Regions from separate parts of the Streptomyces sp. NPDC059785 genome, predicted to be linked through region 2. Evidence: riboswitches for the same ligand, from Rfam matches in the RefSeq annotation. Region 2 holds a riboswitch; each other region holds the start of a gene.
What was found. Region 2 has a riboswitch for thiamine pyrophosphate ahead of thiC (phosphomethylpyrimidine synthase ThiC). Riboswitches for the same ligand answer to the same signal wherever they lie in the genome.
Positions count from the first base shown of each region.

Region 1: linked by a shared signal. The riboswitch ahead of thiO (glycine oxidase ThiO) and the one ahead of thiC (phosphomethylpyrimidine synthase ThiC) in region 2 are both predicted to bind thiamine pyrophosphate.
Region 3: linked by a shared signal. The riboswitch ahead of ACFV6E_RS19570 (thiamine ABC transporter substrate binding subunit) and the one ahead of thiC (phosphomethylpyrimidine synthase ThiC) in region 2 are both predicted to bind thiamine pyrophosphate.
Region 4: linked by a shared signal. The riboswitch ahead of ACFV6E_RS28705 (purine-cytosine permease family protein) and the one ahead of thiC (phosphomethylpyrimidine synthase ThiC) in region 2 are both predicted to bind thiamine pyrophosphate.

Region 1 covers NZ_JBHWHV010000082.1:10,540-18,123, forward strand. Annotated here, with positions in the region: gene metF (methylenetetrahydrofolate reductase [NAD(P)H]) at 1-482, opposite strand, end outside; gene thiE (thiamine phosphate synthase) at 684-1,361, opposite strand; gene ACFV6E_RS38645 (Rv2175c family DNA-binding protein) at 1,512-1,877, opposite strand; gene ACFV6E_RS38650 (NAD(P)/FAD-dependent oxidoreductase) at 1,991-3,211, opposite strand; TPP riboswitch at 3,369-3,481, shown strand; gene thiO (glycine oxidase ThiO) at 3,479-4,669, shown strand; gene thiS (sulfur carrier protein ThiS) at 4,666-4,878, shown strand; gene ACFV6E_RS38665 (thiazole synthase) at 4,882-5,676, shown strand; gene pknB (Stk1 family PASTA domain-containing Ser/Thr kinase) at 5,819-7,584, shown strand, end outside.
Region 2 covers NZ_JBHWHV010000023.1:69,062-76,645, reverse strand. Annotated here, with positions in the region: gene ACFV6E_RS19145 (IclR family transcriptional regulator) at 382-1,107, shown strand; gene ACFV6E_RS19140 (SsgA family sporulation/cell division regulator) at 1,206-1,643, shown strand; gene ACFV6E_RS19135 (YibE/F family protein) at 1,757-3,574, opposite strand; TPP riboswitch at 3,647-3,803, shown strand; gene thiC (phosphomethylpyrimidine synthase ThiC) at 3,796-5,637, shown strand; gene ACFV6E_RS19125 (VOC family protein) at 5,672-6,058, opposite strand; gene ACFV6E_RS19120 (DUF1801 domain-containing protein) at 6,064-6,429, opposite strand; gene ACFV6E_RS19115 (LysR family transcriptional regulator) at 6,618-7,502, shown strand.
Region 3 covers NZ_JBHWHV010000024.1:37,574-45,157, forward strand. Annotated here, with positions in the region: gene ACFV6E_RS19565 (ABC transporter permease) at 1-592, opposite strand, end outside; gene ACFV6E_RS19570 (thiamine ABC transporter substrate binding subunit) at 685-1,791, opposite strand; TPP riboswitch at 1,871-1,976, opposite strand; gene rlmN (23S rRNA (adenine(2503)-C(2))-methyltransferase RlmN) at 2,020-3,126, opposite strand; gene ACFV6E_RS19580 (phosphatidate cytidylyltransferase) at 3,255-4,487, opposite strand; gene frr (ribosome recycling factor) at 4,487-5,044, opposite strand; gene pyrH (UMP kinase) at 5,183-5,941, opposite strand; gene tsf (translation elongation factor Ts) at 6,133-6,969, opposite strand; gene rpsB (30S ribosomal protein S2) at 7,065-7,584, opposite strand, start outside.
Region 4 covers NZ_JBHWHV010000043.1:72,326-79,909, forward strand. Annotated here, with positions in the region: gene ACFV6E_RS28685 (DUF4232 domain-containing protein) at 144-965, shown strand; gene ACFV6E_RS28690 (HAD-IA family hydrolase) at 1,104-1,787, opposite strand; gene ACFV6E_RS28695 (NAD(P)-dependent oxidoreductase) at 1,850-2,893, opposite strand; gene thiD (bifunctional hydroxymethylpyrimidine kinase/phosphomethylpyrimidine kinase) at 3,033-3,872, opposite strand; gene ACFV6E_RS28705 (purine-cytosine permease family protein) at 3,973-5,382, opposite strand; TPP riboswitch at 5,372-5,466, opposite strand; tRNA gene ACFV6E_RS28710 (tRNA-Pro) at 5,512-5,585, opposite strand; gene ACFV6E_RS28715 (DUF309 domain-containing protein) at 5,705-6,238, shown strand; gene ACFV6E_RS28720 (MDR family MFS transporter) at 6,499-7,584, shown strand, end outside.

The DNA of each region.
Region 1 (7,584 bases), on a different contig from region 2:
AAGGCGGCGACGCCCACGCAGAAGTCGCCGGACTCCTTGATGAGCCGGACCAGCTCGGCGGCGTAGGTCAGGCCGCTGGGGTGCGCGATCCAGTCGCCCATCGGGTCGCCGGGCGGGTCGCCGCGGACGGCGAGCATGTTGCGGATCCCGGCGTCCGCGTACTGGCCGATGATGTTGCGCAGCTCCGCCACGGAGTGGTTGACCGCGGTGAGGTGCGCGACCGGAGTGAGTGTGGTGTCGGCCACTATCTGCTGGGTCTCCCGGACCGTGCCCGCGCGCGTCGAGCCGCCCGCCCCGTAGGTCACGGAGACGAAGTCGGGCGCGACGGCCTCGACCCTGCGCAGCGCGTTCCACAGGTTGCGCTCGCCCTTGGGGGTCTTCGGCGCCGAGAACTCGAACGACACCGTCTGCTTGCCGGTCGCCAGCATGTCGCGCACGGTGCGTGCGCGATCAGTCCTGGTGGAGGCGGTTCCGATGGCCATGTCCGCAGGTTAGCCAGGGGGGTGCGGCTCGCCCAACCGAACCAGTGGAAATTGTCCGATTTGTCGACTTCTTGTCCACCCCTCGGGACGAAGGTCCCGGAACACCGGCACGCGCCCGCGGCCTCCCGCGCACCCGCCGCCCCACCGACCTGCCGACCCGCCGTCCCACCGACCTGCCGACCCGCCGCCCTGCCCGCCGGGCTACCGCACCCCGCGCAGCCGCTTCGCGAACTCCCCCGCCGCCGCTCCCGGGTCGTCGGCCTCGGTGATCGCCCGGACCACGACGACACGCCGCGCGCCGGCCTCCAGCACCTCGTCCAGGTTCCCCAGGTCGATGCCGCCGATGGCGAACCAGGGTCTGCCGATGCCCAGGGACGCCGTGCGGCGGACCAGGTCCAGGCCGGGAGCGGGCCTGCCCGGCTTGGTCGGGGTGGGCCAGCAGGGGCCCGTGCAGAAGTAGTCCACGCCCGGCTGGACGGCGGCGGCGGACGCCTCGGCGGCCGTGTGCGTGGAGCGGCCGATCAGGACGTCGTCGCCGAGGATCGCGCGGGCCGCGGGCACCGGAAGGTCGCCCTGGCCCAGATGGAGCACCTGGGGGCCGGCCGGGTGGGCGGCGCGGGCCGCGTGGGCCACGTCCGCCCGGTCGTTCACCGACAGGAGTCTGCCGTGCTCCCGGCACTTGTCGGCGAAGAGCGCGAGGTACTCCAGCTCCTCGGCCGCCTCCAGGCTCTTGTCGCGCAGCTGCACGATGTCGACGCCGCCCGCCAGGACGGCGTCCAGGAACCCGGCCAGGTCGCCCTGGCGCTTGCGGGCGTCCGTGCACAGATAGACCAGGGCGTCGGCGAGCCGCGCACGCGCGGTGACTGCGGCCTGAGGCATGGGGGTCCCCCTGTTCGGGCTTCACGAGCCGGGCTCGTGAAGCGAAGCCGGGAACGCGGGGCGGGCGCCCCGCGTCCCCGGTGGCGCGCGGACCGCGGCGGCCGTGGGGCGGCGAGCCGTGGTCCGTGCGCCGGACGGTCGTCTTCCGGATCAGACGGCGAGCGCCTGGGCGCGGCGCTTCACCTCCGTGCCGCGATTCTCGCTCAGGGCCTGCGCGGGGGTGCCGGGCAGGCTGTCGTCGGGGGTGAAGAGCCACTCGAGCATCTCTTCGTCGGTGAAGCCGTCGTCCCGCAGGAGCGTCAGGGTGCCGGTCAGGCCCTTGACGACCTTGTCCCCGTCGATGAAGGCGGCGGGGACGTGCAGCGCCCGGTTCTCACCACGGCGTACGGCGATCAGCTGGCCCTCCTTGACCAGCTGCCGGACGCGGGTCACCTCGACGCCGAGCTGTTCGGCGATGTCGGGGACGGTGAGCCAGGCGGGGACGAGAGCATCGATCTTTGCGTCAATCTCGGTCACGGGACAAGCCTGCCATCTGGGACTGACAGTCGGTAGCCGGGCACCCTCCGGCCGGGTCGCGGCAGGCCGGGCTGTCCGCCGTACGGCGGGACGCGACCCCGCCGCCGTGGCCGTTACGCCGTGGCCGCCTTCAGCGGGCGGGCCGGGTCCGCCAGCAGCTCCGGATCCATCGCGGTGCCCGCCTCGATCAGCTTGCGCCCCTGGGCGAGGTCCCGGGGCCTGCCCACCGCCAGCAGGGCGACCAGCCGCCCTTCACGGAGCCAGCAGACGGTCCAGGCGGCGCCCGCCGGATCGCCCCGCCAGACCGTGGCGTCGCCGGCCGCGTGATGACCGGCGTACTGCACGAAACGGCCGAACTGCTCGGACCAGAAGTACGGCACCGGGTCGTACGCCGTGGGCGTCTCGCCGATGATGTTCGCCGCGACCGTGCGCGGCCCCTGGAGGGCGTTGTCCCAGTGGTGGACCAGCAGGCGCCCCTGGTAGCGGCCCGACGGGAAGGAGGCGCAGTCGCCGACCGCGTACACGTCGGGCGCCGAGGTGCGCAGGTGGTCGTCGGCGACGACCTCGCCGTGCGCGCCGAGCTCGATGCCGGAGCCCGCCAGCCAGGCCGTCGCGGGACAGGCCCCGATGCCGACGACGACCGCGCCCGCGGGCAGCCGGGTGCCGTCGTCCAGGATCACCGCGCCGGGTTCGACGCTCGCCACGCGCGCGTGAGTGCGCAGTTCGGTGCCACTGTCGGCGTACCAGCCGGTCATCGGCGCGGCCACCTCGGCGGGCAGCGCCCCGGCGAGCGGCCGGTCGGCGGCCTCGACGACGGTCACCGCGCAGCCGGCCTCACGGGCGGCGGTGGCGAATTCGGCGCCGATCCAGCCCGCCCCGACGACCACGACGTCGTGCTGCCGGGCGAGCACGGGGCGCAGCCGCTCGGCGTCGTCCAGGGTGCGCAGCAGATGGACCCCGGGGACGTCCTCCGCGCCCGGCAGCCGGATCGGCTCGGCGCCCGTGGCGAGCACCAGGACGTCGTACGGGACGGGTCCCTCCGCGGTGTCGACCTCGTGGTCGCCGGGGCGGACGGCGAGCACCTCGCGGCCGAGGCCCAGGGTGATGCCGAGCGCGGGGAAGTCGACGTCGAAGGCGGATCCCTCGGCCTTGCCGAGGAGCACGGCCTTGGACAGCGGTGGCCTGTCGTACGGCTGGTGCGGTTCCGCGCCGAGCACGGTCACGTCGCCCGCGAATCCCTGTTCCCGCAACGCGACCGCGGTCTGCACCCCGGCCATGCCCGCGCCCACGACGACGACCCGCCGTACCGTACGCCCCTGCGTCTGCTCGCTCACTCGATCACCTTAGACAACTGACAATTCGTCAGTCAGCGGACCGGGCCCGTGACCTGTTCCACACGCGCGTGCCGCCGCCCGGGTGGCGGCCGTCCCGGCCGCCGTGCGCGAGGGCTCCCCTACTGGCACCCGGACGGACGGGCTAGGGTGGCCAACGTAGAGCACACGCGGGAGCCCGGACGCACCGGGCTGAGAGGGAGGCTGGCCGGCCTCCGACCGTACGAACCTGATCCGGGTCATGCCGGCGAAGGGAGGGGCTGGACACCCATGGCGCTTGTGCCGGACACGGCGGACGTCCTCGTGGTCGGGGGCGGGATCATCGGGCTCGTGACCGCCTGGCGGGCCGCGCAGCACGGGTTCGCCACCGCGGTCGTGGACCCCGAGCCGGGCGGCGGGGCGGCGCAGGTGGCCGCCGGGATGCTGGCCGCCGTCACCGAGCTGCACCACGGCGAGCAGACCCTGCTGGGCCTCAATCTGGCCTCCGCGGAGCGTTATCCGGACTTCGCGGCCGAGCTGACCGGGGCGACGGGTCTCGACCTCGGCTACCGCAGGAGCGGCACGCTCGCGGTCGCCCTGGACGCCGACGACCGCGCCCACATGCGCGAACTGCACGCGCTGCAACGCCGGTCGGGGCTCGACTCGGAGTGGCTCAGCGGCCGCGAGTGCCGCCGCCTGGAGCCGATGCTCGCGCCCGGCGTGCGCGGCGGGCTCCGGGTCGACGGGGACCACCAGATCGACCCGCGGCGGCTCGCCGCGGCCCTGGTCACCGCCTGCGAACGCGCCGGGGTCGTCCTCCACCGCACCTGGGCACAGCGGCTGACCGTCCTGCGCGACCGGGCGGCCGGTGTCGTCACCGCGGACGGCACCGCGCTCGCCGCCGGCCGGGTCGTCCTGGCGGCGGGCAGCCTCAGCGGGCGCCTCGCGGGCGTGCCCGACGACGTAGTGCCGCCCGTACGGCCGGTGAAGGGGCAGGTACTGCGGCTGACGGTGCCGAAGCGGTACGCGCCGTTCCTGAGCCGTACGGTGCGTGCCGTGGTGCGCGGCAGTCAGGTCTATCTGGTGCCCCGGGTGAGCGGCGAGCTCGTCGTCGGCGCCACCAGCGAGGAACTGGGCTGGGACACCACCGTGACCGCGGGCGGGGTGTACGAGCTGCTGCGGGACGCCCACGAGCTGGTCCCCGGCATCACGGAGCTGCCGCTGACCGAGACCCGCGCGGGACTGCGTCCCGGCTCCCCCGACAACGCGCCGCTGCTCGGCCCGACCGTGCTGGACGGCCTGCTCCTGGCCACCGGCCACTACCGCAACGGTGTCCTCCTCACGCCCGTCACCGGCGACGCCATGGCGCACGTCCTGACCACCGGTGAACTCCCGGACGTGGCCCGCCCCTTCAGCCCCGGGCGGTTCGGCCAGGGCCCGGCCGGAGCGGCCCGCACGAACCCCACGGAGCAGCCCGTATGAGCGTCCTCGTCACCGTCTTCGTCAACGGGGAGCGGCGGACGGTCGCCGACGGCACCGCGCTCGACGCGCTCGTCGCGACCCTCACCGCGGCCCCCTCGGGCATCGCCGCCGCCCTCAACGAAACCGTCGTCCCGCGCGCGCAGTGGCCGGTCACCGCCCTAGGCGAGGGTGACCGCGTCGAAGTCCTCACCGCCGTCCAAGGAGGCTGAACCATGGCCGACGACTCCTTCGTCCTCGGTGGTACGACCTACGCGTCCCGCCTGATCATGGGCACGGGCGGCGCGCCCAGCCTCGACGTCCTGGAGCGCTCGCTGCTGGCGTCCGGCACGGAGCTGACGACGGTCGCGATGCGCCGGGTCGACCCGGCGGCCCACGGCTCGGTGCTCTCGGTGCTCGGCCGGCTCGGCATCCGCGTCCTGCCGAACACGGCGGGCTGCTTCACAGCGGGCGAGGCCGTGCTGACCGCCCGCCTCGCGCGCGAGGCACTGGGCACGGATCTGGTCAAGCTGGAGGTCATCGCCGACGAGCGGACGCTGCTGCCCGATCCGATCGAGCTGCTCGACGCCGCCGAGACGCTGGTGGACGACGGGTTCACCGTGCTGCCGTACACGAACGACGATCCGGTGCTGGCGCGCAAGCTCCAGGACGCCGGCTGCGCCGCGATCATGCCGCTGGGCTCGCCCATCGGCTCCGGCCTCGGCATCCGCAACCCGCACAACTTCGAGCTGATCGTCGAGCACGCGCGCGTGCCGGTGATCCTGGACGCGGGGGCCGGTACGGCCTCGGACGTCGCGCTGGCGATGGAGCTGGGCTGCGCGGCCGTGATGCTGGCCTCGGCCGTGACCCGCGCCCAGGAGCCGGTGCTGATGGCCGAGGGTATGCGGCACGCCGTGGAGGCCGGGCGGCTGGCGTACCGGGCGGGCCGGATCCCGCGCCGCCGTTTCGCCGAGGCGTCCTCGCCCGCGGAGGGCCGCGCGCGCCTGGACCCCGAGCGCCCCGCGTTCTGAGCGCGCGCCGGAGTTCCGGGCCTCGTGGCCCCCGGAACGTGAGGCACCGCACAGCCACACGACAGTCACAGGTCTGCTGCATTCCACCCGGAAGCGGGGCGACCGGGTGGGCCTGACAGTGGCGGCTCGTAGACTCACCTGCGTGGATACGACCCTTCAGGACCCCTTGGTCGGGCAGGTGCTCGACGGCCGCTACCGCGTGGACGCGCGGATCGCGGTCGGCGGGATGGCCACGGTCTACCGGGCCCTGGACACCCGCCTCGACCGCGTGCTCGCGCTCAAGGTGATGCACCCGGCGCTGGCCGCCGACGTCTCGTTCGTCGAGCGGTTCATCCGCGAGGCCAAGTCGGTGGCCCGGCTCGCCCACCCGAACGTGGTGCAGGTCTTCGACCAGGGCACGGACGGGTCGTACGTCTATCTGGCCATGGAGTACGTGGCGGGCTGCACCCTGCGTGACGTGCTGCGCGAGCGCGGGGCGCTCCAGCCGCGGGCCGCGCTCGACATCCTGGAGCCGGTGCTCGCCGCGCTCGGTGCCGCGCACCGGGCCGGTTTCGTGCACCGCGACATGAAGCCGGAGAACGTCCTCATCGGGGACGACGGCCGGGTCAAGGTCGCGGACTTCGGCCTGGTCCGCGCGGTGGACACGGTGACGAACACCACGGGGGCGGTCCTCGGCACCGTGTCGTACCTCGCCCCGGAGCAGATCGAGCACGGCACCGCCGACCCCCGGGTCGACGTGTACGCGTGCGGTGTCGTCCTCTACGAGATGCTCAGCGGCGACAAGCCGCACTCCGGGGACTCCCCCGCCCAGGTGCTCTACCAGCACCTGCACGCGGACGTGCCCGCGCCGTCGGCCGCGGTGCCGGGGCTCGCGGCCGTCCTGGACGGGCTGGTCGCCACCGCGACCGCGCGCGATCCCGAGCTGCGTCCGGCCGACGCGGTGGCCCTGCTCGGGCAGGTCCTGGAGGCGCGCGGCGGACTCACCGCCGGGGAGCTGGACGCCGTACCGCCGAAGGCGCTGGCCGCGGACCACGACAACGCCGACGACCGGACCAGCGTCATACCGCGCTCGCTGTCCATACCCCGGACGCTCCCCGTGAACGAGGACGGCGAGGCCTACGCGGTCCACGGGGCCGACGCGGGGCTGGACCGGACCAGCCGGTTCGAGAGCCCGCCTCCGCTGCCGCCGCGCCGGCGGGGTGCCGGTCCCCGGCGCGGGGTGCTCGCGATCGTCGCGGCGCTGCTGCTCGTGCTCGGCGTCGGAGCGGGCGTCTGGTACATCAACTCGGGCCAGTTCACCAAGGTCCCGCCGGTGCTGTCGAAGACCGAGGCGCAGGCCACGGACCGGCTCGAAGCGGCCGGGCTCGACGTGGGCAAGGTCGAGCACGCCTACAGCGACACGGTCAAGCGCGGCACGGTCGTCAGTACCGCCCCGGGCATCGGCGAGCGGATCCGCAAGAACGACTCGGTGACGCTGACCATCTCGGACGGTCCCGAGACGGTGAAGGTGGCCGACCTGGAGGGTCTGCGGCTGGACAAGGCCAAGGCGCGGCTCAAGGCGGACGGGCTCGCGGCCGGCATGGTCACCCGTGAGTTCAGCGACGAGGTGTCCAAGGGCTCCGTGATCCGTACGGAGCCGAAGGCGGGCACCGAGCGGCACGCCGGTTCGGCCATCGCGATCGTCGTCAGCAGGGGCAGCCGGGTGGAGGTGCCCGACGTCACGGGCTCGTCGGTCGAGGACGCCCGGGAGAAGCTGGAGGACAAGGGCCTGAAGGTCGAGGTCGCCACCGAGCGGGTCACGTCCGAGTTCGACAAGGGCCAGGTCGCCGAGCAGTCGCCGGGCGAGGGCAAGGCGGTCGCCGAGGGCGACACGGTGACCCTGAAGATCTCCAAGGGTCCCGAGATGGT
Region 2 (7,584 bases):
GACCGTTAAAGTCCGGATTTCGACGCGGGTCGCTCCCCTCGGCGGCACAACCCAGGTGCCTCTCCTACAGCGGCCCTCCTCGCGCTCCGGGAGAACTCCTTGGCCACCGTTGACTTCGTTCGCGCCGCAACGCACGCCGCACCTGCCCAACGGCGGGGCTCGCCGACGCCCCGCACCCCGACCGCACCGCCCCTGTCCCCACCCGCGAACGTACGCTCCGAGACCCCTCAGCCGCAGTCCCCGGCGCCGGTCCGGCGGGCCGGTGACGACAACCCGCAGGTTCCCGCCGCGCGTATGCGGTCCACCGCGGAGCCGGCTCCCGTGGCGCCGGTGGCGGACCCGCCGGCCACCGATCCGCACCGCACCACCCTCATCGGCTCCGTGCAGCGGGCTATGCGGCTGCTGGAGGCCGTGGCCGCGCGCGAGGGCGGAGCGCCCGCCAAGCAACTCGCCCGGGACGCCGGACTGGCCCTGCCCACGACGTACCACCTGCTGCGCACCCTGGCCCACGAGGGCTATCTGCACCGGGAGAAGGGGCTGTTCTTCCTGGGGGAGGCCGCCGAGCGGCTGAGCAGCAGCGGAGCCCAGCAGAAACGTCGCAGCACGATCAACGACGCGCTCGCCCACTGGGGCCGGGAGATCGGCGTACCCGTCTACTACGCGGCCTACCGGGACGGCGAGATCGAGGTCCTGTCGGTCGCCGACGCTCCCGGCTACCGCGCGGTCGAGGAGTGGGCCGACTTCCGGGAGACCGGCCACGCCCACGCGATCGGCCAGTGCCTGCTCTCCCAACTCGACGAGCAGGCCCGCCGCGACCACCTCGACCGCTACCCGGTGCGGTCCCTCACCCCCTACACGGTGCGTGACGGGCAGACGCTGTTACGGCGCCTGGAAGCGCTGGGACGCATGAAACCCGTGGTCGAGAGGCAGGAGTACGCGCTGGGGACGGTGTGCGCGGCGGTCCCGATCACCGCGGGCAGCACCGCCGCGACCGTGGCCCTCTCCCTCCCCGCTCACCAGGCGGAACGCCTGCTGCCGTCGGCGCGGCGGCTCCAGACCGAGATCGGGCGGCTGCTCGGGACCCTCGCGATCTCTATCAGCATCTGAAAACTCACTCCTTGTGATCTCCCGTATACGTTGAGCAAGATGCAGCAGGGTCAGGGATGTGTTTCCCGGCCAGTCGACGGCAAACGACGGGGTAGACGATGCGCGAGTCGGTAGAGGCAGAAGTCATGATGAGCTTCCTGGTGTCGGAGGAGCTCGCCTTCCGCATCCCGGTGGAGCTGCGGTACGACACCTGCGATCCGTTCGCCGTGCGGCTGACCTTCCATCTGCCCGGCGACGCCCCGGTGACGTGGGCCTTCGGCCGGGAACTGCTGATCGACGGCGTGGGCCGCCCCTGCGGGGACGGTGACGTACGCATCTCCCCCACGGAGCCGGAGCTCTTCGGCGAGGTGCTGATCCGGCTCCAAGTGGGCGGTGACCAGGCGCTGTTCCGATCGGGTACGGCTCCGCTGGTGGCCTTCCTCGACCGGACGGACCGGCTCGTCCCGCTGGGGCAGGAGCGTTCCCTCGCGCACTTCGACACCCACCTCGACGACGCGCTGGACCGCATCCTGGCCGAGGAACAGAGCGCGGGCTGAGCACAGCGGTGCCTGCAAGTCCCTGTGCCTGGTGCCTGTGCCCGGCACCTGACGACCCCGTGCCTCCGTCTCTGCCTTCCCTCCCGACGGGCCCGGCCGTGGCCGGGCCGGGCTCAGCGCTTCCGCCGCCGGCCCCGCCCGCCCCGCGCGGGTGTCCTGGCGTCCGCATCGAGCGGGGGCCGGGCACTTGCCGGGGCCGGGACGCCCGCTGACTTCGTGCGGTCGGCCGACACCACCAGGGCCGCCAGCGCGGTGGTGACCGGGACCGACGCGACCAGACCGATCGAGCCCACCAGCGTGCGCACGATCTCCTCGGCGACCAGCTCGCTGTTGGCGACCGTACCGACGCTGCTCTGCGCGATGGAGAAGAGCAGCAGCAGCGGCAGCGCGGCGCCCGCGTAGGCCAGGACCAGGGTGTTGACGACCGACGCGATGTGGTCGCGGCCGATCCGGATGCCCGCGCGGTACAGCTTGCGCCACCCCATCGTCGGGTCCGCCTGGTGCAGCTCCCAGACCGCGGAGGTCTGCGTCACCGTGACGTCGTCGAGCACGCCGAGCGAGCCGATGATGACGCCGGCCAGCAGCAGACCGCTCATGTCGATGGCCGGGTACAGGCCGTGGATGAGGCCGGTGTTGTCGTCCACATTGCCGGTGAGCGCCGCCCAGCCGATGAACCCGGAGCCCAGGATGCCGATCAGCAGCAGCGAGAGCAGCGTGCCGAGCACCGCCACTGATGTGCGGGCCGAGAGGCCGTGGCACATGTAGAGGGCGATCAGCATGATGGCGCTGGCTCCGACGACCGCCACTATCAGCGGGTTCGACCCCTGGAGGATCGCGGGCAGGATGAAGAACGTCAGCACCAGGAAGCTGACGGCCAGCGCGATCAGCGCCATGACTCCGCGCATCCGGCCCACCACCACGACGGCCAGCGCGAAGATCCCGGCGAGCAGCGCCATGGGCAGCTTGCGGTTCACGTCGGCGACCGAGTACTGGAGGTTCTCCGGCGCGGAGGGCTCGTAGGCGACCACGACCTTCTCGCCCTGGCTCAACTGCCGTGACTGGTCCGGCTGGACGATCTCGGTGAAGGTCCGGCCCTTGTCCTTGCCGGTGTCGACCCGGATCGTCGCCTTCTTGCACTCGCCGGTCGCCTGCTGCTGGGCGGAGGAGCCCTCGGCGGTGGAGGTGTCGCCGGTCGGGGTGTCCGCCGAGGCGTTGACGGACTTGCAGTCCACCCGGACGACCTTGGTGACCGTCGCCTGCTGGGTCTGCCGGTCGAAGCCGACACCGGTGCGCTCATGGGAGGGGGCACCGCCCGGCCAGAGCACCGCCAGGCCCACGACGACCGCTGTCGCGAAGGGAATCAGCACCGCGGCGATGACCTTGCGAAGATGCTTCGAGACGGGCGCGGCCGGGCCGTGACTGTGCGAGTGCCCGTGGCCGTGGCCGTGGCCGTGGCCGTTCCCGTGCCCGTCCCCGTCCTCGGGCCCCGGCCCGTGCCCGCCGCCGGATCCCGGACCCTGGCCGCCACCGGGCCCTGATCCGCCACCAGGCCCCGATCCGCCGCCGGGTCCCGGACCTTGCCCGTTCCCGCCCGCGGACCCGGACCCAAATCCTGATCCGCCGAGTGCCGGGCCTTGCGCGCTCCCGCCCCCGCCTCCGAACCCTCGCCCGCCGCCCTGACCCGGCCCCCGCGCGCCACCGAATCCGCCACCCGGTCCATGCCCGCTCGGTCCATGCCCGTCCGGCCCGTGTCCACCCGGTCCGTGGCCGCCGGGCCCGTGCCCGCCCGGCCCATGGGCCTGCCTGTCGCCGGGATCCTGCCCATGGCCGCCGTCCGGGCCCGGCCCGGACGGCGGTCTGTGAGGCGTTCTCTGCGGCGGCCCGTGCGGCGGCCGGGAGGGTGGGAAGGGCGGCTGAGGCGTCGTGGTCACCGACCGATCATCGCAAGAACGAAGGGGGCCCTCTGTTCACCGCGCCAATATTGCCGCTAGCGTGGAGTTACCTTTTGCACACGCGGGAGCTCGGAGCACCGGGCTGAGAGGGCGCTGACCTCCGTCCCAGCGATGTTTCACATGAAACATCGGCGGACGGACACCGCTGCGTCGACCGCTGAACCTGTTACCGGGTAATGCCGGCGTAGGGAGTAGGTCTCATGACCAACAACGACGTACGCACGCCTGCCTCCAGCCAGACGGACGAGGTGTCCGACGTGTCTCCGGGCGATCAGTCCCAGGAGCCGTCGCGGGAGGCCGGCAGGTCCATCGGCTGGCACAAGGCATACGTCGAGGGCTCACGCTCCGACCTGCGGGTGCCGGTCCGTCAGGTGCACCTGACCAACGGGCGGTCGGTCACGCTGTACGACACCTCGGGCCCGTACACCGATCCGGCCGTCGACACCGACGTACGCAGGGGCCTGGCGCCGCTGCGGGAGAACTGGATCACCGCTCGCGGCGACACCGAGGAGTACGCGGGCCGCCCCGTCCGTCCCGAGGACGACGGGATCAGGCACACCGCGCCGCGCGGGGGCCTGCGTAATCTCGACGCGGTCTTCCCGGGACGGCCGCGCCAGCCGCGCCGGGGCCGCCCAGGCCGGCCGGTCACCCAGCTCGCCTACGCACGGCGCGGCGAGATCACGCCCGAGATGGAGTTCGTGGCGGTCCGCGAGAACGTCGACCCCGAGGTCGTACGTGAGGAGATCGCCGCAGGCCGCGCGGTCCTGCCCGCGAACGTCAACCACCCGGAGATCGAGCCGATGATCATCGGCAAGCGGTTCCTGGTGAAGGTCAACGCCAACATCGGCAATTCCGCGGTCACTTCCTCCATCGAGGAGGAGGTCGAGAAGATGACCTGGGCCACCCGCTGGGGTGCCGACACGGTCATGGACCTGTCGACCGGGCGCAACATCCACACGACCCGCGAATGGGTCCTGCGCAACTCCCCCGTCCCCATCGGCACTGTCCCGCTGTACCAGGCGCTGGAGAAGGTCGACGGCCGGGCCGAGGAGCTGACCTGGGAGATCTACAAGGACACGGTCATCGAGCAGGCCGAGCAGGGCGTGGACTACATGACCGTCCACGCGGGCGTACGCCTGTCGTACGTGCCGCTCACGGCGAACCGCAAGACCGGCATCGTCTCGCGCGGCGGCTCGATCATGGCGGCCTGGTGCCTGGCGCACCACAAGGAGTCGTTCCTGTACGAGCACTTCGATGAACTCTGCGAAATCCTCGCCGCGTACGACGTCACGTACTCGCTCGGCGACGGCCTGCGGCCCGGCTCGATCGCGGACGCCAACGACCAGGCACAGTTCGCGGAATTGCGGACGCTCGGGGAACTCAACGCGATCGCCAAGCGTTTGAACGTACAGACCATGATCGAGGGCCCGGGACATGTCCCGATGCACAAGATCAAGGAGAACATCGACCTTCAGCAGGAGATCTGCGATGAAGCTCCGTTCTATACGCTCGGCCCGCTGACGACGGACGTCGCACCCGCGTACGACCACATCACCTCCGGCATCGGTGCCGCGATGATCGCCTGGTGGGGCACGGCCATGCTCTGCTACGTCACGCCCAAGGAACACTTGGGCCTGCCCAACCGTGACGACGTCAAGACCGGCGTCATCACCTACAAGATCGCCGCCCACGCAGCCGACCTCGCCAAGGGGCACCCCGGTGTGCAGGAATGGGACGATGCGCTGTCCGACGCCCGCTTCGAGTTCCGGTGGGAGGACCAGTTCAATCTGGCCCTCGACCCGGACACGGCACGGGAGTTCCACGACGAGACGCTCCCGGCCGAGCCCGCCAAGACGGCACACTTCTGCTCGATGTGCGGCCCGAAGTTCTGCTCGATGAAGATCAGCCAGAGCATCACCGAGCGGTTCGGCGGCGGGGCGGCCGACGGCGCCTCCGCCGAGGAGGTCGCCGAGGGGATGCTGGAGAAATCGCGGGAGTTCGCGGCGAGCGGCAACCGGGTCTATCTGCCCATCGCCGACTGACGCGACGGCGGGCCGGCTCCCCGGCGTGGCGTGGTCACGCCGGGGCGTCCTCCGGGTACCAGCGGAGTTCCACGGTGTTCCCGTCAGGGTCCTGGACGTAGACGGACGTGGCGGAGCCGCGTGCGCCGAAGCGGTCGACGGGGCCTTGTAGAACCGTGAAGGTCCCGGACGCGATGACTTCGTCCCAGTCCAGCGGTTCCACGGTGAGACAGATGTGATCGACGTTGGACTCGCCCCGGGGGCGGCCGACCAGATCGATGATGGTTTCGGAGGTGATGCGCACCGAGGGGAACGGGACCCGGCCCGCCCGCCACTCGGCGACGCGTACGGGTTCGAGGCCGAGGAGACCGGTGTAGAAGTCCAGGGAGCGCTCGACCTCCCCCACGTTGAGGACGAGGTGGTCGAAGGCCTTCACGCGCAGTGCGGTCACTTCTCCTCCTCCAGTGCGACGGCCCGGCGCAGCCAGTCCGCGAACAGGACCGGGTCCACGTCGGCGACGGTCCGCAGCTTCACGGACGCCATCCGGCGGGCACCGGCGACCAGCCGTCCGGACGGGTCGGCGATGTCCTGGCCCCGCCACAGCCCGAACGTGACATAGGTGCTGTACGCCTTGAGCAGGCAGACCGGCGTCCGGCCGGGTCTGTCGCCGAGGCCCCAGGTGGGATGGCCGTGCCAGAGTGCGCCCGCGCCCTCCGGCAGGGCGGCGTCGATGACGGAACGCAGCTCCTCGCCGGTCTTCCGCAGGTCGTCGTCGAGTCCGTCCAGGTACGAGGTGATGTCCGAGGCGCTCATAAGGCTTCCTTGTCGCTTGTCGCTTGTCGCTTGTCGCTTGTCGCTTGTCGCTTGTCGTGAAGGGGAGAGGCGGTGGAGTCCGGAGGTGGACGCCTTCTACGATCCGCCGGGGAGAAACCGTCATCAAGGCGGAATCGGACTACGGTCGTTGAGCCTGATTAAACGCTGGGGGGCATGTGCTGGAGCGGGTGGAGATCGAGACCTTCCTGACGCTCGCCGAGGAGCTGCACTTCGGCCGCACCGCCGAGCGGCTGCGCGTCACGACCGGGCGCGTCAGCCAGGTCATCAGAAAGCTCGAGCGGCGGATCGGCGGCCCGCTGTTCGAGCGGACCAGCAGGACCGTACGCCTGACCGCGATCGGGCAGCGGCTGGCCGACGATCTGGCGCCGCTGGTCGCCGGTATCGAGGAGGCGCTGCGCAGAGCCGCGGACGCCAGCCGGGGCGTCACGGGCGAACTGCGGGTCGCCTTCCTCGGCGAGTGGACCGCGCCTCCGCTCCTGAAGGCGGTCGCTCTGTTCGGCGAGCGGCACCCCGACTGCCGGGTCGACGTACGCGAGGTGCAGTTGTCCAATTCGCGTACGAGTCTGCTCGACGGCTCGGTGGACGTCCTCGTCGCGTCGTACCCGTTCGACGGGATGGCCTGCGGGCCGGTCCTGCTGCGGGAGACACGGGTGCTCGCCGTGGCCGCGGGGCACCCGCTCGCCGGCGAGGAGTCGGTCTCCGTGGAGGTGCTCGCGGATCATCCGGTGGTCCAGTATCCGGAGGTGACCTCGGCGGCGTTCAAGCAGGACCGCACGCCGGACCGCACCCCGTCGGGACGGCCGGTTCCCAAGGGCCCGTCCGGCCGGTCGTTCTCCGAGATGCTCACCCTGGTCGCGATGGGCAGGGGCGTCCTGCCGGTCGGAGAGCATTCCCGCCGTTACTACCCTCGCCCGGACATTTCCTACGTCCCGCTGTACGACGCCCCGCCGATCGAGCGGGGCCCGGTGTGGCGGGAGGGGAACACCACGGAACGCGTCCGCGAGTTCGTACGGGCGGCGGCGGACGTCAGCCAGGACATGGTCGGCCCATGAGCCGGCACGGACGCGGGCCGGACCGCCCGCTCGCGCTCCCGTGGTCGGGGCACGAGCAGCGGCACCGGTGCGTCGGTACGCC
Region 3 (7,584 bases), on a different contig from region 2:
CGAACGAAGTGAACGTAAACAGGAAAACCATCAGCGCGGCAGCGGCGACGGCCGGGGCCAGCGCCGGAAGCGTGACCCGGCGCCAGGCGGCGAACCGGGAGGCGCCGAGCATCCGCGCCGCGTCCTCCTGCCGGGGGTCGAGCAGCGACCAGAGGCCGCCGACGGTCCGTACGACGACCGCGTAGTTGAAGAAGACGTGGGCGAGGAGGATCGCCCAGACGGTGGTGTCGAGGCGTACGCCCCACAAGTCGTCCAGCAGCCCGCCGCGCCCGACCAGGGCCAGGAACGCCGTCCCGACGACCACGGTCGGCAGGACGAAGGGCACGGTCACGACGGCCCGCAGCACCTGCTTGCCCCTGAACTCGAAGCGCGCGAAGACGTAGGCGCCGGGGAGCGCGACCAGCAGCGTGAGCGCGGTGGAGGCGAGCGCCTGCCAGGTGGTGAACCACAGCACGTGCCGGATGTCGGACTGTGCGAGCACCTCGCCGAACCGTCCGAACCGCCAGGTCCCGTCGGCCTTGAAGCCGCGGGCGACGATCGCGACGACCGGATACCCGAAGAAAACCCCGAAGAACGCGACGGGCAGCCCCATGAGCCCCAGAACCCGCAACGCACCGCCACGCCTGCCGACAGCCCCGCCGCGCCCCCCGGAAGCCACTCCCGCGTCTCCGGAAACCACGTCGGTCACTTCAGTACGAGCGAGGTCCACGACTTGACCCACTGGTCACGGTTGTCGGCGATCTTGGCGGGGGCGAGCGTCGCGGGATCCTCGGCCTGCGGCCCGTACGCCGTGAACTCGCCGGGCACCTTCGCCCCGTCGACCACCGGATACACGAACATGTTCAGCGGCATGTCCTCCTGGAACTTCTTCGAGACCAGGAAGTCGATCAGCGCCTTGCCGCCCGCGGTGTTCTCCGCGTTGCTCAGCAGCCCCGCGTACTCGGTCTGCCGGAAGCAGGTCCCGTCGGCGACACCGGTCGGCGCGGTCTTCGGCTTCGGGTCGGCGTAGATCACTTCGGCGGGCGGCGAGGAGGCGTACGACACGACGAGCGGCCGGTCGCCGCCCGCCTTCCTGCCGCCGGCCGACCCGGAGAACTCCTCGTTGTACGCCTGCTCCCAGCCGTCGACCACCTTCACACCGTTGGCGCGCAGCTTCTTCCAGTACCCCTCCCAGCCACCGTCGCCGTACGCGGCGGCGGTGCCGAGCAGGAAGCCGAGCCCCGGCGAGGACGTGGCCGCGTTCTCCGTGACGAGCAGGTTCTTGTACTTCGGCTTCGTCAGGTCGGCGAAGGACTTCGGCGGGTCCAGCTCGTGCTCGGTGAAGTACGCCTTGTCGTAGTTGACGCAGATGTCGCCGGAGTCGATGGGCGTGACCCGGTGCTTGTCCTGGTCCGCCCGGTACTCCTCGGCCACCTTGTCCGCGCCCTTGGCCTCGTACGGCTGGAAGAGCCCGTTGTCGAGCGCGCGGGAGAGAAGGGTGTTGTCGACACCGAAGAAGACGTCGCCCTGGGGGTTGTCCTTGGTGAGGATCGCCTTGTTGACGGCCTGTCCCGCGTCGCCGTCCTTGAGGACCCGGACCTTGTACCCCGACTCCTTCTCGAACTCCTCGATGACGCTCTTGGACGCGGCGAAGGAGTCGTGACTGACGAGGGTCACGGTCTTCTCGTCCCCCGCGCCGCTTCCGGAACCGGACGAGCCGCACGCGGACAGAGCGACGAGCCCGAGCCCGGTGACCGCGACCACGGCCGTGAACTTCCTGCCGGCACGGCCGGCGCTGCTGGTGGTGCTCACTGGATTCCTCCTGGGATGACCAGGAGAAGACGCGGCCCTGCCCGGGACCTCCGACGAGTTCCCGGGCAGGGCGCAACAGCTTGAGTGGTGACCGAACTTCCTACCCAGAATGACCTGGGCGAGGTTCAGAGGGTCTGCGGCCGGTGCCGCACTCTCAGCGCTGTGGCGCTCCCCTGTCGGAATATGAAGATGTACGTACCGGCCAGCGTACCCTCCGCTGCTACCGCTCTACCGTTCGGACGCCGCCAACTGCCCGCACGCCCCGTCGATCTCCTGCCCCCGGGTGTCCCGCACGGTGACCGGCACTCCGTGCGCGGCGATGGCCTGGACGAACGCCTTCTCGTCCTCGGGGCGCGAGGCGGTCCACTTGGAGCCGGGCGTCGGGTTCAGCGGGATCAGGTTCACGTGCACCGGCTTGCCCTTGAGCAGCCGGCCGAGCCGGTCACCGCGCCACGCGTGGTCGTTGATGTCGCGGATCAGCGCGTACTCGATGGACAGCCGGCGTCCCGACTTCGCGGCGTACTCGAAGCCCGCGTCCAGCACCTCGCCCACCTTCCACCGCGTGTTGACCGGGACGAGGGTGTCGCGCAGCTCGTCGTCCGGTGCGTGCAGGGAGATGGCGAGCCGGCACTTGAAGCCCTCGTCCGCGAACCGGTGGATGGCCGGGACCAGACCGACGGTCGACACGGTGATCCCGCGCTGCGAGAGCCCGATCCCGTCCGGGGCGGGGTCGGTGAGCGCGCGGATGGCGCCGACCACCCGCTTGTAGTTGGCGAGCGGCTCACCCATGCCCATGAACACGATGTTGCTCAGCCGCGCGGGCCCGCCGGGGATCTCCCCGTCCCGCAGCGCCCGCATACCGTCGACGATCTGGTGGACGATCTCGCCGGTGGACAGGTTCCGGTCGAGTCCGGCCTGTCCTGTGGCACAGAACGGGCAGTTCATCCCGCAGCCCGCCTGGGAGCTGATGCACATGGTGACCCGGTCCGGATACCGCATCAGCACGGACTCGACGAGCGTGCCGTCGAACAGCTTCCACAGGGTCTTGCGGGTGGTGTCGTCGTCACAGCTGATGTGCCGGACGACGGACATCAGCTCCGGCAGCAGCGCCTCCTGGAGCTTGCCCCGGGCGGCGGCGGGGATGTCCGTCCACTCCGCGGGGTCGTGCGCATACCGCGCGAAGTAGTGCTGCGAGAGCTGCTTGGCGCGAAACGGCTTCTCCCCGATCGCGGCCACCGCTTCTTTCCGCTCGGCGGGCGAGAGATCGGCGAGATGCCGCGGCGGCTTCTTGGCTCCGCGCGGCGCGACGAATGTAAGTTCTCCGGGCTTAGGCATGGCTCTACCAGTGTCGCAGACAAAAAGAGAAGGCCCGCCGCCCTGTGGACAACGGACCTCTCACCGACGAAAGCCCAGCTCAAAGCAGGTAAGGCGATTCGGCGGGCAGGACGGGTGGCACTGGTCGGTCAACCCGACCCGACGAACACCACCAGCAGCAGCCACACCACCGGCGCCGTCGGCAGCAGTGAGTCGAGGCGGTCCATGATGCCGCCGTGCCCGGGCAGCAGCGTGCCCATGTCCTTGATCCCGAGGTCCCGCTTGATCATGGACTCGCCGAGGTCACCGAGCGTGGCGCTGACCGCGACCGCGAGGCCGAGGAGCAGACCCTGCCACCAGGTGCCGCCGTCGATCAGGAACTGCATGCACAGCGCGCCCGCCACCATCGCGAAGGCGACCGCGCCGAGCAGGCCCTCGCGGGTCTTGCCGGGGCTGATCCGCGGAGCCAGCTTGCGCTTGCCGAAACGCCAGCCGACGGCGTACGCACCGGTGTCGCTGACCACCGTGAGCAGCAGGAAGACCAGGACCCGCCAGGGACCGTCGTCCGCGGTGAGCATCATCGCGACGAACGTGGCCAGGAACGGCACGTAGAAGGCCGCGAAGAGGCCGGCGGTGACGTCCTTGAGGTAGCCCTCCGGCGGTTCCGTCATGCGCCAGACGAGGACGGCCAGCGCGGTCAGCGCCATCGCCACCCAGGCGCCCTCGGAGCCCCGCACGTACCCGGCGACGACCATCGCCGCGCCGCCGATCGCCAGCGGCACGAGCGGCGCCTTGATGCTCTTGCGCTCGGCCAGCCGCGACGTGAGCTCCCACAGGCCCACCACCACGGCGACCGCGACCACGCCGACGAACACGGCCTTGACGACGAACAGCGACGCGATGATCACCACACCGAGTCCGACACCGACCCCTATGGCCGCGCCGAGGTCGCGGCCCGCGGTCTTCTTCTGCGGTGCGGGCGCTGACGGCTGGGCGCTGGGCATGGGCTCCTGCGGACTCTGCGAGAGGTGCGGAGCCTGCGGGTGGTGCGGACTCTGCGCGTGGTGCGGAGCCTGCGGATGCGGCGGGCTCTGCGTGTGCTGCGGACTCTGCTGCGGCGGGTTGTGCGAGGGCTCCCCGTAGGGCGCCGCCGGCGGTTCGCCGTCGCGGAACGAGGGGCCGCCCGGCCGAGCGGCCCCCCGGTCGTCATCCTGGTCTCCGCCATGTGCGGGTACGTCGGGCACGATGGGCATGGGGCGAGTCTGCTGGGCGTCATGCGCATCGTATGCGGGACCCGCCGGGGCTGCCCCCTGGACAGGTCCTTGGTCGGACGGCCCCCAGTACCCGGCTTGCGGCGGCGCCCCCCAGGAAGAGTCGTTCATCAGACCTCGAGCAGCTCCGCTTCCTTGTGCTTGAGGAGCTCGTCCACCTGGGCGACGTACTTCGCGGTGGTGTCGTCGAGTTCCTTCTCCGCACGGCGGCCCTCGTCCTCGCCGACCTCGCCGTCCTTGACGAGCTTGTCGATGGCGTCCTTGGCCTTGCGGCGTACGGAGCGGATCGAGACCTTGGCGTCCTCGCCCTTGGTCTTGGCGACCTTGATGTAGTCCTTGCGGCGCTCCTCGGTCAGCTCGGGGAACACCACCCGGATGATGTTTCCGTCGTTGCTGGGGTTGACGCCCAGGTCGGAGTCGCGGATCGCCTGCTCGATGTTGCGCAGCGCGCTCTTGTCGAACGGCGTCACCACGGCCATCCGGGGCTCCGGCACCGAGAACGAGGCCAGCTGGTTGATCGGCGTCAGCGCGCCGTAGTAGTCGGCCACGATCTTGTTGAACATCGCCGGGTGCGCACGACCGGTGCGGATCGCGGCGAAGTCCTCCTTGGCGACCACGACGGCCTTCTCCATCTTCTCCTCGGCTTCGAGGAGGGTCTCTTCGATCACCACTTGCTCCTGCGTGTCTTGAGTAGGCCCGGCAGCTGTTCCTCGTCGGGGTCGGCGGCCGGCTGCGTCGCGTCTTATTCCTGCACGGTTCCGGACCGGCAGGACATTGTCCATCCCCCGGTCAGGGTCCGTACCCGGTCAGGCCCGGCCGTCCTGGTCACCCACGAGTGTGCCGATCTTCTCACCCTTGACGGCCCGTGCGATATTGCCCTCCGCAAGGAGCTCGAACACCAGGATGGGGAGCTTGTTGTCACGGCACAGGGTGATCGCGGTCATGTCGGCGACCTTGAGGTCCCGGGTGATGACCTCGCCGTAGTTCAGCGCATCGAACTTGACGGCCCCGGGGTTGGTCTTCGGGTCGGAGTCGTAGACCCCGTCCACACCGTTCTTGCCCATCAGCAGGGCCTCGGCGTCGATCTCCAGGGCGCGCTGCGCGGCGGTGGTGTCCGTGGAGAAGTACGGCATGCCCATACCGGCACCGAAGATGACCACACGGCCCTTCTCGAGGTGCCGGACGGCCCGCAGCGGGATGTACGGCTCGGCGACCTGCCCCATGGTGATGGCCGTCTGTACGCGGCTGTCGATGCCCTCCTTCTCCAGGAAGTCCTGGAGGGCGAGGCAGTTCATGACCGTGCCGAGCATGCCCATGTAGTCGGAGCGGGCCCGGTCCATGCCACGCTGCTGGAGTTCGGCGCCGCGGAAGAAGTTGCCGCCGCCGATGACGACGGCGATCTCGGAGCCGTCGCGCACGACGGCCGCGATCTCGCGGGCGATGGCGTGCACCACGTCGGGATCGACGCCCAGTCCCCCGCCGCCGGAGAACGCCTCTCCGGAGAGCTTCAGCAGGAAGCGACCGCGTACTTTGCCGTCGTCGCTCTTGTCGGCCTTGGTGGTCATGGAGAACTCGCCTCTTTTACTTGGCACACATACAAAGAAGGCCATTGCCGGTGGGGTGTCGTTCGCATCCCATGCTCGGCAATGGCCTCCCTGTCAGATCTGCTGTCGCCCGGCACGCGCGCGTGGGTGCCGGCGTACGCGGACGACTGCTGTCGACCCTAGCGGGGTCGAACGTCGATCGCGGTACGGACTCAGATGCCGACCTTGATGCGCGTGAAGCGCTTCAGGGTGGCACCGGCCTCCTCCAGAACCTTCTGGACGGACTTCTTGTTGTCCAGCGCGTAGGGCTGGCCGAGGAGGGTGGCCTCCTTGAAGAAGCCGTTGACGCGACCCTCGACGATCTTCGGGAGCGCGGCCTCGGGCTTGCCCTCGGCGCGGGTGGTCTCCTCGGCGACACGGCGCTCGGACTCGACGACCTCGGCCGGGACGTCCTCGCGGGAGAGGTACTTCGGCGCGAAGGCGGCGATGTGCTGGGCGATGCCCTTGGCGAGGTCGGCGTCGGCCTTGTCCAGCTCGACCAGGACACCGATCTGCGGGGGCAGGTCGGGCATGGTGCGGTGCATGTACGCGGTGACGTACGCGCCGGAGAACTGGGCGAAGCGGTCCAGGACGATCTTCTCGCCCAGGTTGGCGTTGGCCTCGTCGACGAACGCCTGGACCGTCTTGCCGGCCTCGATCTCGGAGGCGAGCAGCGCCTCGAGGTCGGCCGGGGAGGTGGCGGCGACGTGCTGGGCGATCTGGTTGGCGACGGACTGGAACTTCTCGCCCTTGGCGACGAAGTCCGTCTCGCACTTCAGCTCGACCAGGACACCGGAGGTGTTGTCGTCGGCGATGAGGGAGACCACGGCGCCGTTCTCGGCGGAGCGGCCCTCGCGCTTGGCGACGCCCTTCTGGCCCTTGATGCGGAGCGCCTCGACGGCCTTGTCGACGCTGCCCTCGGCCTCGTCCAGGGCCTTCTTGCAGTCCATCATGCCGGCGCCGGTGAGCTCACGGAGCTTCTTGACGTCGGCGGCGGTGTAGTTCGCCATGATTCCTGGAATCTCTCTCGAAGTCTGAAGATCAACGGGCCGAACGGCGGGGGCTCGGTGTGCCCCCGCCGTTCTGGAACCCGAAGGGGTGAGGGTCAGGCCTGCTCGGCGTCCGCGGCGGGAGCCTCGGCGGCCGGGGCCTCCGTGGCGGGGGCCTCGGCGGCGGGGGCCTCAGCGGCCGGAGCCTCGGCGGCGGGGGCCTCGGCCGGCTTCTCGGCGGCGTCCTCGGACTCCGCCTTCTTCTCGCCCTCGAGCAGGTCGCGCTCCCACGCGGCGAGCGGCTCGCCCGCGGCCTTGTCACCCTCGGCCTTGCCGGCGCCGGAGCGGGCGATGAGGCCCTCGGCGACGGCGTCGGCGATCACGCGGGTGAGCAGGGTGACGGAGCGGATCGCGTCGTCGTTGCCCGGGATCTTGTAGTCGACCTCGTCGGGGTCGCAGTTGGTGTCGAGGATGGCGACGACCGGGATGTTGAGCTTCCGGGCCTCGCCGACCGCGATGTGCTCCTTCTTGGTGTCCACGATCCAGACGGCGCTGGGCACCTTCTGCATCTCGCGGATACCACCGAGGGTCTTCTCCAGCTTGGCCTTCTCGCGCGAGAGCACGAGAAGCTCCTTC
Region 4 (7,584 bases), on a different contig from region 2:
CGGAACCCGGCGCGGCATCCGCGAGAAAAACATCACCGAGCCGCGAACTTTTCCGCGCGCGGGCGCATCGGACGGTGATGACGGGGCAGACACCGCCTCGTGCACGCGCCCGGCGCGTGCGGCAACGATCAAGGAGTTCTGTCATGGCGACCTTCCGGAGCGGCGACGCCGACACGGGCCACGCGGAGGTGGTTCCCGCCCGCCGTACGTCTTCCTCCCCCAGGGCCCGGCGGGTGGCGCTGCTCGCCGCCGGTCTCGCGGCGTTCGGGCTGCTGACCGCAGCCTGCGGCACGGAGGACTCGCCGCAGAAGCTGCCGGGCGCGGCCGAACCGGCCTCGGGCGACCACACGACCGGCACCGGTTCCGACGGCGGTTCGGACGCCGGATCCGACGGCAGCGCCGATCCGTCCGGCAAGGCCACCGCGTCCGGCTCCACGTCCGGCTCCGACTCCGGTTCCGGTACCTCCGGGGGCTCCGGCTCGGGCGGTACGTCCGGTTCCGGGGGGACGTCGGGCTCCGGCGACTCGGACGGGGACGACTCCGCGAGCGGCCGGTGCCACACCTCGGAGCTGCGGGCGTCGGTCGGCCGCAACGATCCGGGCGCCGGGCAGGAGAACTTCCCCATCGTGTTCACCAACGGTTCGCAGCGCACGTGCACGCTGCGCGGCTTTCCCGGGGCGGCCTTCGTCGACGCGTCGGGCAAGCAGCTCGGGCCCGACCCGAAGCGCTCCACCGGGTCGCCGACGACCGTCACGCTGAAGCCCGGCGGGTCCGCGTGGGCCGGTCTGACCTTCTCGAACCCGGAGATCAGCGGCGCCAAGACGGCAACGCCCAGCTCGCTGGTGGTGACGCCGCCGGACGAGAAGGACTCCCTCAAGGTGGCCTGGACGCAGGGCGAGGTCCCCGTCTCCGGCAACTCCTCGTCGGTCTCCCTGACGGTGATGCGCGCGGGCTCCGGCGTTTGACTGCGATCCGCGGACCGCACGGCGCCCGGACCCGGCGTCCGGCCGCGGACGGCGGGCGGGACGGGCCCGGGAGCACGCCGCGACAGCCTGCGACGACTCAGACCGCGATGAGGTGGGTTTCGTGTACGAGAGCCGTCCTCAGCCCCGCAGCACCTCCGCGCCCGACAGGTCGAGTACGCCCTCCCGCCACACCAGCCCGCGCAGGTCCCGTACGACGATCCGGGCGTCCGTGGTGAGGCCGCGCTCCCCGACGCCGATCACCGTCGCGCCCGCCGCCGCACCGGCCCGGGCGCCCGTGGCGCTGTCCTCCAGGACGACCGTGCGCTGCGGTGCGAAGCCCAGCTCCGCCGCCGCGGCCAGATAACCGTCCGGGGCCGGCTTGCCGTGGCTGACGTCGTCCGCGGTGACCAGGACGTCCGGGGCGGGCAGCCCGGCGGCGGCCAGCCGGGCCCGGGCCAGCGCCGTGACGCCGGACGTCACGACCGCCCACCGGTCCCGCGGCAGGCCGTCCACCAGCGGCCGGGCGCCCGGCAGCGCGGCGGTGGTGGCCGCGGCCTCCACTTCGAGGCGGTCGATCTCGGCGAGGGCCGCGGCCCGCTGCCCGGGGTCGGGCACGAGCAGCGCGACGGTGTCGGCCGAACGGCGGCCGTGCACCAGGGCGACGACGTCCTCGGGGACCAGCCCGCGGTCCCGCGCCCACCGGCTCCACGCCAGCCCGACCCCTTCGTCCGAGTCCACCAGCACTCCGTCGTTGTCGAAGAGCAGGCCGTCGCACGGAATCCCGGACAGCAGGCCGGGAGCAGGATCGAACGAATGGGACATAGAAAATCTCCGCGTTCTTCACAGGCCTCAGGTCTCAGGTCTGAGGACTCAGGACTCAGGACTCAGGTGACGGGGCGGTTGCGGTAGCGGCCGACGAGTTCCCGCGCGGCCGCCTGCATCCGCGCGGGCGGCAGACCGCTCGCGACCAGGGTCAGGTCGTCGACCACCATGTCCCCGACGGCATGGAACGCCTCCGGCACCCCGCCCGCGCGATGGGCGGAGAGCACGAGCCCTTCCAGGCCGCGTACCGGATCCTCGGCGGCGACCGGCTCCTCGGGCCACACGTCGATGGCGGCGAGCAGCCGCCCGTCCCCGACCCGGGAGAGCAGCGCCGGGAAGTCGACCACCGGGGCGCGGCTGACCAGGATCAGCCGGGCGCCGTCGGGCAGCAGTCCCAGTTCGCGTGCGCCGAGGAGCCGGCGGCTGTCGTCCGTGACGGTGGCGAGGACGAACACGAACCGGCTCCTGGCGAGGGTCTCGTCCAGTGAGGCGGGCAGTACTCCGTACTCGCGCAGCGCGCCGGGCGGCAGCCAGGGGTCGTACACCCGGAGAGTGGGCCGGAAGGGGGCGAGCAGCGGGTGCAGCGCGCGGCCGAGGTTGCCGAAGCCGACGAGGCCGATGTCCGAGCCGCGCAGGAGTACGGCGTCGGCGTTGCCGTCGGACACGTAGCGCTCGCGTCCGGCGCGGAAGGCGCGGTCCTCGCGGCTGATGCCCCGGGCCAGGTCGAGGGCGAGGGCGAGCGCGTACTCGGCGACGGCCTGCGCGTAGGCGGGTCCGCAGCCGAGCACGTGGACACCGCGCCGGAAGCAGGTCTCGTAGTCGACGTTCGGATAGAAGTTGCCCTCGACGTTCAGCAGGGCCCGCAGCCGGGGTGCGCGGGCCAGCCGCCCGGCGGGCAGGTCGGGCTGGCCGATGATCGCGAAGGCGTCGGGCAGCGCCGCGTCGAACGCCTCGTCCGACGGGTCGTCGGCGAGGTCCACGACGGTGAAGCGGTCGTGCAGCAGCCGCAGGGCGCCGGGCGTGAAGATGCGGTCGGTTCGCTGCGGGGCGGGCCGCAGCAGCACGACGGGCCGGCCGGCGACGGAGGGCGGGGGCGGAATGCTCACGTGTCTCCTTCTCCCCGTACGTCTTCCTCGTACGTCTTCCTCGTACGTCTTCCTCGTACGTCTTCCTCGTACGTCCCGGGGGCATGCGCGGTGCTGGGCCGGACGCGTGCCGCCGTCCGGCGCCGGGGACCGGGCGCGGTCAGTCCGCCCCGCGGGTCCGCCAGCCGTGGTCGACGGGGCCGATGCCCGCGCCCAGGGGGAAGCCGGACTCGATCGCTCCGGTGACGTAGTCCTTCGCCAGCCGTACCGCCGCCGGTACCGGGTGGCCCTGGGCCAGGCCCACCGCGACGGCCGAGGCGAGCGTGCAACCGGTGCCGTGCGTATGGCGGTTGTCGTGGCGCGGGGCGCGCAGCCAGTGCTCCTCGGTGCCGTCGGTCAGCAGGTCGACGGCCGCGCCGGGCAGGTGCCCGCCCTTGACCAGGACCCACCGGGGCCCGTACGACAGCAGCCGGTCCGCGGCCCGCACCATGTCCGCCTCGTCGGCTACGGCGATCCCGGTGAGCTCCGCCGTCTCGTCCAGGTTCGGCGTCGCCACCGTCGCCGTAGGCAGCAGTGTGTTCCGTACGGCGTCCAGCGCGTCGTCGGCCAGCAGCCGGTCGCCGTGCTTGGACACGCTGACCGGGTCCACCACCACGGGCGCGGCCGTCCCGGCGAGCAGTTCGGCGACCGTCTCGACGAGCAGCGGCGAGGCGAGCATGCCGGTCTTCACCGCCTGCACCCCGATGTCGTCCACGACGCTGCGGTACTGGGCGCGGACCGCCTCGGCGGGCAGTTCCCACGCGCCCTGCACGCCGAGGGAGTTCTGCGCGGTGACGGCGGTGAGCACGCTCATGCCGTGCGCGCCGAGGGCGAGCATCGTCTTGAGGTCGGCCTGGATGCCCGCGCCGCCGCCGGAGTCGGATCCGGCGACGGTCAGGACGCGGGGCGGCGCGGTGCGAGGGGCGGCGCCCGGGGTGGCCGGGACGGGCTGAGGGGTCATACCAGGCTCTCCTTCGGGTGGCCGGACGTACGGGGCGGTGGGCATGGTGGTGCGGCTCCGTGCGGAAGGAGGAGGGGAGGTCGGGGGGCGCGCGGGGGCATCAGTGGGGCCGGCGCACGCGCAGCGGCGTGTACACGGCGAGGGCCACCAGGAACGCCACCCCGTAGGCGAGGTCGGCGCCGTGCAGGGCCTCGGCCACCGGGCCCACGTACAGGCTGGTGCTCATGAACGGCACCGCCGCGGCGAAGGCGGCGAGGAACGCCGTGAGCGCCGGCCACCAGGGCACCGGGCGGGCGCGCTCGGCGGCCAGGTCGACGGGCGCGCCGCGGCGGGCTCTGGCGCGGGCGGCCCAGTCCACGACGACGATCGCCACGAACCCGGGTATCCAGTAGCCGACGAGCAGCAGGACGTTCTGGAAGCGGGTGGTGGTGTCGGCCGCGTGCATCCACAGGACGAGCGGGAAGCCGAGCACGGCGGCCAGGGCGGCGGCGACGGGGCGTGGCACGCGTACGCCCATGGTCTGGAGGGCGAGCGAGCCGCTGTAGTCGTTCATCGCGTTGCTGCACAGCGCGGCGAGGGCCACGACGAGCAGCCCGGACGCGCCGAGTACGCCGCCGCCGAGCAGGGTGTCGACGCCGCGGGCGGTCTGGTCGGTGAACACGGACGCGCCCCACAGGCCGAGCGCCTGGACGGCGACGAAGGACACCGAGATGCCGAGCAGCGTGCACCAGAACATCCGCGGCCGTGAGGTGTCGCGCGGCAGATAGCGGCTGAAGTCGCTGGCGTAGGGCGCCCAGGACAGGGCCAGACTCAGCGCGACCGTGCAGGTCAGGACGAATGCGCCGGCCCGGTCGGCGCCGTGTGCGGTGCCGGCCGCGGCGCTCGCGGTGCCGCCGTCGGCCAGCCTGACGGTGAGCGCGGCGAACGCGGCCGCGAGCGCGAAGGTCATCACGGTCTGGAGCCGGTGGATCGCCTCGTACCCGAGGACGCCGAGCACGCCCTGCGCGGCCAGCATGACCAGGGCGCCCAGCCAGAACGGCCGGCCGCAGAGCTGTGCGAGGGCGTCGCCGCCGAACAGGCCGATCAGCGCGTCCCAGGCGATGGAGGACAGCCATTGCAGGGCGCCCGGCACCGCCACCGCCCGGCCGAAGGCCAGCCCGGCGAGCGGGAGCTGCCCGGCACCGGTCCGGCTGCCCCAGGTGCCCAGGTACGCGGTCGGCACGGCCCCGAGCAGGGTGCCGAGGACGACGGCGGTGAGCGCGGTGGCGAAGTCGAGGCCGAGCGCGGCGCCGAGGGTGCCGGTGAAGACCCCGGTCATGGTCAGGTTGGGCGCGAACCAGACGGTGAACAGCCGCCCGGGCCCGCCGTACCGCGCGTCCTTTGGCACCGGCGCGATTCCCCGCGCCTCGATGCGCAGATCACCGGGGGCGGCGGGCATCCGCCCGTCGAAGACACCCCGGCCCTCTGCTCCGGTACCGGCCGTTTCCGCGCGGGCATGCGGCAACGCCATGAGACATCCCTCCGCCAGTCCTAACTGGTTCAGGTTCGACGGGTGTGATCTCAGCCCTCTTACGGGGCACCCCGTGTCCGTGGGAAAAGGGCCCTCGCGGGCTGTCGCCCGTGAAGACCCTTCGCACCGTCGGGACGACAGGATTTGAACCTGCGACCCCTTGACCCCCAGTCAAGTGCGCTACCAAGCTGCGCCACGTCCCGGTGCGCCCGCCGCGGTGTTCTTCCCGCGTGGCGGCGCGCAGAGAACTTTACCCCACGTACGGGGACGGTCCGCGGGGGGCGGGGCGGCGGTGCGCGGGCCGGGGCGGGACAATCGCGGTATGAGCGCGACATCGGCGACCGGGGACACCGGCGGCAGCGGCGGGCGCGACCGGGACACGGAGGGCCGGGCGCGCAACGCCCGGCCCCGGGACGGTCTCGGCCGTCCGCTGCCGTACGGCGCGGACGGGGTGGAGCGGCAGCCCGAGGGGGTGGTGCGCACCCCGGCGGAGACCGTCGCCGAGGCGCAGACGCTGCTCGCGGCGGGCAAGCCGTTCCACGCGCACGAGGTCTTCGAGGACGCCTGGAAGTCGGGCCCCGACACCGAGCGCGCGCTGTGGCGCGGGATGGCCCAGCTCGCGGTGGGCCTGACCCACGCGGCCCGGGGCAACGTGACGGGCGGCGCCCGCCTGCTGCGCCGCGGCGCGGGAGCGATCGAGGAGTGGTCCACGACGGCCGGCCGCCCCCGGCCCCACGGACTGCACCCGGCGGAACTGGCCGCCTGGGCCCGGGAGCTGGCCGCGGAGGTCGAGCAGGGCGGGACGGCGATCGACGCCGGGAAGCGAGCACCGAAACTGACGGGACCCACCCCCTGAGGGAGCCGCGCGAGGTCCGCCGCGGTCGGGGTGCGCCCCGTCAGGGGCGCGGGGAACCGCGCGACCGGCCAAGGCGGCGCCGCAGCCGGCCGACGGCAGTCCGCGGCACCGCCGGTGGAGCGCCTGGCCGGCGCGGGCAGCCGGCCGGCAGGCAGGCGGCCGACCGACGGCGGACCACACCCCGCCTCCGGCGGAGCGCCCTGTACGCCAGGCGGAGCACCCCGCATGCACCCGCCACTCGGCAGTGTGACGCTGGCCCTGTGACGACCACAGACGAGAGCGTGCCGTCGTCGGCGTCCGCCCCGGCCGCCGCGCCCCCCGTGCTGGACAACCGGCGGCGCAACGTCGTCTTCGTGACGATCATGCTGGGCGTGCTGCTCGCGGCCCTCGACCAGACGATCGTCGGCACCGCCCTGCCGACGATCGTGGCGGACCTGGGCGGCGCCTCGCACATGTCGTGGGTCGTCACCTCGTACCTGCTGGCGGAGACCGTGGCGACGGTGCTGGTCGGCAAGTTCGGCGACCTGTTCGGGCGCAAGCTGGTCTTCCAGGTCTCGGCGGTCGTCTTCATCACCGGTTCGTTCCTGTGCGGGCTGGCCACGAACATGCCGCTGCTGATCGCGTGGCGGGCGATGCAGGGCATCGGGGCGGGCGGTCTGATGGTCACCGCGATGGCGCTGATCGCCGACGTCATCCCGCTGCGGGAGCGGGGCAAGTACCAGGGTGCGATCGGCGCCGTGTTCGGGGTGTCCACGGTGATCGGGCCGCTGCTCGGCGGACTGTTCACGGACCATCTGACCTGGCGGTGGGCGTTCTACGTCAACGTGCCCATCGCGATCGTCGTGGTGATCGCGGCCGCCCGTACGATCCCCGTGGTGCGGTCGGCCTCCCGTCCCGTCATCGACTACCTGGGCATCGCGCTGGTCGCGGTGGGCGCGAGCGCGCTGATCCTGGCGACGAGCTGGGGCGGCAACGAGTACGCGTGGGGTTCGGGCGTCGTCATCGGCCTGTTCGCGGGCGGGCTGATCGCGCTCGGGCTGTTCTGCTGGGTGGAGACCCGGGCCGCTGAACCGATGCTGCCGATGCGGCTGTTCTCCAACCCGGTGTTCACGGTGTGCTCGATCCTGAGCTTCATCGTGGGCTTCGCGATGCTCGGCGCCCTGACGTATCTGCCGAGCTATCTCCAGTACGTGGACGGCGATTCCGCCACCGTCTCCGGTGTCCGCACCCTGCCGATGGTGATCGGCCTGCTGATCGCGTCGGTGTTCAGCGGCAACATGGTCAGCAGGACCGGGCACTACCGCGTCTTCCCGATCGTCGGCGCGCTGGTGATGGCCCTCGGCCTG